2 regions of the Tardiphaga sp. vice304 genome follow, and region 2 is predicted to be linked to the other one. Evidence: predicted binding sites of a transcription regulator. Region 2 holds the regulator's gene; the other holds the start of a gene.
What was found. Region 2 encodes PhoB, which activates phosphate uptake and scavenging genes when phosphate is short. Its sites were predicted from a motif close to TGTCATNNANCTGTCAT; they were not measured.

Region 1 (3,412 bases), 1.6 Mb from region 2:
GCCCTTGGCGATCATGTCGGATGCGCGGGTCCAGCCGGTGTGGCTGCCGCCGCGCACCACGTTCGGCGCGCCGAACACGATGAAGTCGCCGGCGTCCGCGGCGGCAACCGCGGTTTCCTCGTTGATGGGAAACTCCGCAATGGCCACGCCGAGCGCGCGGAAGTCGCTGCGCATGTCGGGTGTCATGTCATCATGCGACAGCGTCGGCACCTTTGCCGCCTTGGCCGCCTGCGCGAGGCGCGCGATCGACGCCGGCACGGCATCGGCGCGCGACAGCACGCGCTCGACCAGGAGGCCGAACGCCTCGCTGCTGAGGCCGCTGCGCTCGACCATGCGGGCGCGCTTCGCGGGTTTAAAGATCCCGGTCAGGTCCATGTGGTCGTTGAACGCCAGCAGGTCGATGCGGCCGTCAGCCAGCCACTGCAGGATCTCGGTCTCGGCGTCGAGATTGTAGGTCTCCTGGCGCAGATGGAAGCGGGTGTCGGCGGCCAGCTGCGGCCGCAGCGTCTCGATCGCCTGCAGCAGCAGTCGCGCATTCTCGGCGCCGCGCAGCCCGGGCTCCCATGACCAGGTGGTGCCGTGGAAAACCGTGGTGATGCCATTGGCTATCGCCTGGCGGTCGCTGTCGATGAGGGCGACGTCAACGGGGAAATCGACGCCGGGGCGCGGCATCAATTGACGCTCGAAGGCGTCGCCATGCAGGTCGACGATTCCCGGCAGCACCAGCAGGCCGCCGGCGTCGACACCGAGGCCATGCGCGTGGTCATGTCCGATGGCGGCGATGCTGCCGCCGTAGATCTGCAGCGAGGTTTCGACGAGTTCGTGGCCGAGCAGGGTGCGTCCGCCGTCAATGAAAATATTCGTCATGTCTCTGCCGTTTGCTGGGCGGCGGGCGCCGCGCCGCCAGATTGGTACTTGTCGAGAAAATCTTCCACCGAAAGTTTGCGAAAGTCGGGCAGGGCCTGGCGCAGCGTCGCGTGGTCCCAGTCCTACCACGCCAGCTCGCCGAGCCGGGCGGCTACGTCTTCCGGAAAGCGGCGGCGAATGATGCGCGCGGGATTGCCGGCGACGATCGTATAGGCCGGCACATCCCTGGTCACGATGGCGCCGGCGGCGATCACCGCTCCGGTGCCGATATGGCGGCCGGGCAGCACGATGGCGCCGTGACCGATCCAGACGTCATGGCCGATCGTGACATGAGGCGCGCGGCGCCATTCGAAGAATTCGGCGTCGTCGGCCTCTCCCGGAAAATAGGCGCTGGCGCGATAGGTGAAATGCGCCTGCGTGGCGCGGTGCATGGGATGGTTGCCGGGATTGATCCGCGTCATGGCGGCGATAGAGACGAATTTTCCGATCGTCGTGTAGGTGACCTGCGCGTCATTCACGACATAGGAGTAGTCGCCCATCGCGACTTCCTGCAGGACCGTACGCGCGCCGACCTCGCAATAGGCGCCGAGCGTGGCCTCGACCAGTCGCGCGGTCGGATCGACCGACGGCACCGGTGAGAGTTTCTTTTCGGTCATGGATACTCCTGCAGGAAAGGCTCGGCGGCGATGCCGCTCATAAGGACACAGCGGTGCGCGTGGTTCTCTTCGATCGGTTCCGTGACGACAGCGTGACGTTTCGATGATGATCACCGAAAAGTCCCAGCCTGGGGACTGCGCGGCGGTGGATTGGCGATGTCATATCACTGTCAACCATGGGCGTTACGGCTTGCGTTCTATTGCTTTGGGAGTACGGCATGCTGGTGGTTGATAATCTGACGTGCCGCTTCGGCGCCAAGGCGGCGGTCGATCATGCGTCGTTCGAGATAGCCTCCGGCGCCTTCGTCGGCGTGATCGGTCGCTCCGGCGCCGGCAAATCGACGCTGCTGCGGATGATCAACCGGCTGGCGGAGCCGACCTCGGGCCGCATCCAGTATGACGGCGTCGATATCACGGCGTTGCGTGGTCGCGATCTCCGGCAGTGGCGCGCGCGCTCGGCGATGATCTTCCAGCAGTTCAATCTGGTCGGTCGTCTCGACGTGCTGACCAACGTGCTGATGGGCCGGCTGTCCGAGATGCCGCAATGGCGTTCTCTGACCCAGATGTGGCCCGAGCAGGACCGCGCTCTGGCAATGTCGGCGCTCGAGCAATTCGATATGGCCTCGCTGGCGGCGCAACGCGCCGATCAACTTTCCGGCGGCCAGCAGCAGCGCGTCGCCATTGCGCGTGCGCTGGTGCAGCAGCCCGACATCATTCTCGCCGACGAGCCGATCGCATCATTGGATCCGCGCAATACCCGCATCGTGATGGATGCACTGCTGCGCATCAACAAGCATTTCGGCATCACCGTGATGTGCAACCTGCATTCGCTCGATCTGGCGCGGACCTATTGCGACCGGTTGATCGGCATGTCCGCGGGCCGCGTGGTGTTCGACGGGGCGCCGGCCGCGCTGACCGAAAGCATCGCCCGCGAGCTCTACGACCTGGAAGCCGACGAGGTGATGGGAAGGAACCCGACTCACCATCCGGTACCCGCCGGCGTTCCCGCCTATGGCAACGCCGCCGCCGCCTGACGTCGCAGCCCTGACATCCGCGGGCTGTATTCAGCAAGCGCCTTCAAACCCGAACGAACCCTGAGGCTATCATGATCAATCGCCGCATTCTTCTCATCAGCGCCGCAGCGCTCGCGCTCGCCACCTCGGCCGCGTCGGCGCAGGACTACAAGACCAAATATCCGGAACTGACCTTCGCCGTCATCCCGGCGGAAAACGGTTCCGGCGTCACCGAGCGCTGGCAGCCCTTCGTGAGCTATCTCTCGAAGGAGCTGGGCGTGAAGGTCAATTTGCGCATCGCCAACGACTATGCCGCGGTGATCGAAGGCCAGCGCGCCGGCAACATCCAGATCGCCAGCTACGGCTCCGCCTCGTTCGCCCGCGCCCGCCTGACCGGCGTCAAGACCGACGCCTTTGCCAACGACATCAACATCGATGGCTCGACCGGCTACTATTCGGTGTTCTTCGTCAAGGCGAACAGCGCCTACAAGACGATCGACAATCTGAAGGGCAAGAATCTCGGCCTGGTCGATCCGAACTCGACCTCGGGCAACAACGTGCCGCGCTTCGAACTCGACAAGCTCGGCATCACGGACGCCGACAGCTATTTCGGCAAGGTGGTGTTCACCGGCAGCCACGAGAACGCGCTGCTGGCGCTGTCGCAGGGCACCGTCGACGTCGCTGCCAACCAGTGGACCAACGACAATGATTCCACGCTGCAGCAGATGCTCACCAAGGGCATGCTGAAGAACGCCGACGGCTCGGCGATGAAGAAGGAAGACTTCCGCATCGTGCACAAGTCGGCGCCGATCATCAACGGCCCCTACGCCTACAGCTCGGACCTGCCGGAAGACCTCAAGGTCGCGATCACCAAGG
Region 2 (3,412 bases):
CTGGATCGGGGTCAACACCTACTTCCCCGCCAAGATCTCGATGGCCATCCTCGCCCAGTTCGGCATCAGTGACACCTGGACCGCGAACTTCCTCGTCATCACCCTCGTGATGGTGCTGCAGGTGATGATCGGCATCTATGGCTTCTATGCCATCCGTACCTTCGAGAAGTACACCGTGCCGGCGACCGTGGCGATCATGGTGCTGATGAGCATCCTGGCCTGGAGCCAGGCCGGCGTCGTCAATTGGGGCCTCAAGACGTCGCTGGAGCCCGGCGCGCATCTGGCGATGCTGACGCTGCTGATGACCGCCGTCGGCGTCGGCTGGGGAATCTCGTGGGTGACCTGGGCCTCGGACTATTCGCGCTTCGTGCCGCGCACCATCTCCTCGAGACAGGTCTTCTGGTACAGCTACATCGGCATGTTCGTGCCCTCGGTGTGGCTCGCTGTCCTCGGCGCTACCATCGCGTCGGTAACGCTGGATGCCGATCCGGCCAAGATGGTCAGCGCGGTGTTCGGCGGCGTTGCCGCGCTGCTGGTGCTCTTGATGGTTCTGCATGGGCCGATCGCCAGCAACATCCTCAACGTCTATTCGGCGGCGCTGGCGGCGTTGAGCATGGGCCTCAAACTGTCGCGCACGGCGCTGGCGCTGATCGTCGGTGTCGCCGGCTATGCGGTGACGATCTACTTCATCTCTGCGCCGTCTTTCGCCAAGGCGTTCGACAACTGGCTGATCAGCCTGTTGATGTGGATGAGCCCCTATGCCGGCGTGATCCTCGCGGACTTCTTCGTGAAGCGGAAGGGCGTGATCGACGTCGCCGAACTCTACAAGTCTCCGCAGACGAGCGCCTATGGCGATATCAATTGGAGCGGAATGATCGCCTTCGGCGTCGGCTTGGTCGCCGCATGGCTGTTTCAGGACGGGCTGGTGCCGACGCTGCAGGGACCGATCTCGATCAACCTGCTGGGCGGCGCCGATTTGAGCTGGCTGGCCGGGATTCTGGTGGCGGGCGGTGTTTATCTTGCGATGGACAAGTACGCTGCCACGGCGCCGGCGATCGCGAGCCCGGCGGAGTAAACACCTCCCGCACCACCTTTTTACGAAAACGACGTTCGGTCTCTAGCCCAGCCGCGACGCACGGTTACCTCTCCCCGCCGGGGAGAGGTAACCGAGGGTCGCGGCTAGAATTTGATGTGGGATGGCAAGCAAGCGAGCGCTAAGAACTCTGCTCGCTCAGCTTGCCTGTTCGGCGCTGATGCTGGCGAAGCGGTCGTCCAGCGCGTAGCCGGCGCCGCGCACGGTGCGGATCGGATCCTGCTCGCCGCGCGGGTTGAGGATCTTGCGCAGACGGCCGATATGCACGTCGACGGTGCGCTCGTCGATATAGATATCGCGGCCCCACACGCTGTCGAGCAGTTGCTCGCGGCTGAACACCCGGCCGGGATGTTCGAGGAAGAATTCGAGCAGGCGATATTCGGTCGGGCCGAGATCGATCGGCCGGCCGGAACGAACGACGCGGCGCTTGTCGCGGTCGAGCTCTATGTCGCCGAACGACAGCACGGTCGCCAGCCGCTCCGGCGCGGCACGGCGCAACAGGCCCTTCACGCGGGCCAGCAGCTCCGGCACCGAGAACGGCTTGACGATGTAATCGTCGGCGCCGGTGGCCAGGCCTCGGACGCGTTCGCTTTCCTCGCCGCGCGCCGTCAGCATGATGATCGGCAGCGACTTGGTCTCCGGACGCGCGCGCAGCCGGCGGCACAATTCGATGCCCGACAGGCCCGGCAGCATCCAGTCCAGCACCACCAGATCCGGCACCCGCTCTTTCAAGCGGGTGTCGGCGTCGTCGCCGCGGGCGACGGTCTCGACCTCGTAGCCTTCGGCGTCGAGGTTGTAGCGCAGCAGCGTGGTCAGCGCTTCTTCGTCTTCGACCACCAGAATGCGCGCGTTCATGGGCTTGTCTCTCTCGTTAAACCGGGGCGTTGGCGAAATTGGTCATATCGCCCTTCGGGCGCTTGTCCAGGATCGCTTCGCCCTCAATCATGTAGAATACGGTTTCGGCGATGTTGGTGGCATGATCGCCGATCCGCTCGATGTTTTTGGCGCAGAACATCAGATGGATGCAGAACGAGATGTTGCGCGGATCTTCCATCATGTAGGTCAGCAGTTCGCGGAACAGCGAGGTGCAGATCGCGTCGATCTCCTCGTCGCCCTTCCACACCGCCATCGCCGCCGGCAGATCATGCGCGGCGTAGGCATCGAGCACGGCCTTGACCTGCGAGCGCACCAGATCAGTCATGTGTTCGAGGCCGCGGATCAGCTTCAGCGGATGGAAGTCGCTGTCCAACGCATTGACGCGCTTGCCGATGTTCTTGGCGAGATCGCCGATCCGCTCCAGATCGGTGGCAACCCGCATCGCGCCAACGATCTCGCGCAGATCCACCGCCATCGGCTGACGCCGGGCAATGGTGAGCACGGCACGCTCTTCGATGACGCGCTGCAGTTGGTCGATTTCCTGGTCGGCGGCGGCCACCTTCATTCCCAGCGGAATGTCGCGACGCACCAAGGCGTCGACGGAATCGGTGATCTGCCGCTCCGCGAGACCACCCATTTCAGCGACCAGCCGGGTCAATTCCTGCAGGTCGCCGTCGAAGGCCTTGGTCGTGTGTTCGAAAGCCATATCAATCCCTCCCGCGTTCAACGCGTCAGCCGAACCGGCCGGTGATGTAATCCTGGGTACGGCGATCTGTCGGCGAGGTGAAGATCTTGTTGGTCGGGCCGAATTCGATCAACTCGCCGAGATACATGAAGGCGGTGCTGTCAGAAACGCGCGCCGCCTGCTGCATGTTGTGGGTGACGATGGCAATGGTGTAGTCGTTCTTCAACTCGTCGATCAATTCCTCGATCTTGGCGGTCGAGATCGGATCCAGCGCCGAGCACGGCTCGTCGAACAGGATCACCTCGGGCCTGACCGCAATGGTGCGCGCGATGCACAGGCGTTGCTGCTGGCCGCCCGACAGGCTGAGACCGGAGGCGTTCAGCTTGTCCTTGACCTCGTTCCACAGAGCGCCGCCGCGCAGCGCCTTCTCGACGCGGCCATCCATCTCCGACTTCGAGATCTTCTCGTAGAGACGCACGCCGAAGGCGATGTTTTCGTAGATGGTCATCGGGAACGGCGTCGGCTTCTGGAACACCATGCCGACGCGGGCGCGCAGCAGGTTGAGATCCAGCTTCGGATCGAGCACGTTCTGGCTGTCGAGCATAACCTGACCCTCGGCACGCTGGCCGGGATAGAGGTCGTACATGCGGTTGAAGATGCGCAGCAGCGTGGACTTGCCGCAGCCCGACGGGCCGATGAAGGCGGTGACGCGGTTGGCGACCAGCGTCAGGTTGATGTGCTTCAGCGCGTGATGGTCG

Region 1: phnC (phosphonate ABC transporter ATP-binding protein) is a predicted target of PhoB. The motif match lies at 1,681-1,697, and genes of this name have one in related genera.

Annotation. Positions count from the first base shown of each region.
Region 1 is NZ_CP041402.1:2,965,716-2,969,127, forward strand. It holds gene FNL56_RS14055 (alpha-D-ribose 1-methylphosphonate 5-triphosphate diphosphatase) at 1-867, opposite strand, end outside; partial or broken gene FNL56_RS14060 (chloramphenicol acetyltransferase) at 864-1,523, opposite strand; gene phnC (phosphonate ABC transporter ATP-binding protein) at 1,742-2,557, shown strand; gene phnD (phosphonate ABC transporter substrate-binding protein) at 2,629-3,412, shown strand, end outside.
Region 2 is NZ_CP041402.1:1,395,678-1,399,089, reverse strand. It holds gene FNL56_RS06615 (cytosine permease) at 1-1,075, shown strand, start outside; gene phoB (phosphate regulon transcriptional regulator PhoB) at 1,232-1,948, opposite strand; gene phoU (phosphate signaling complex protein PhoU) at 1,965-2,675, opposite strand; gene pstB (phosphate ABC transporter ATP-binding protein PstB) at 2,701-3,412, opposite strand, start outside.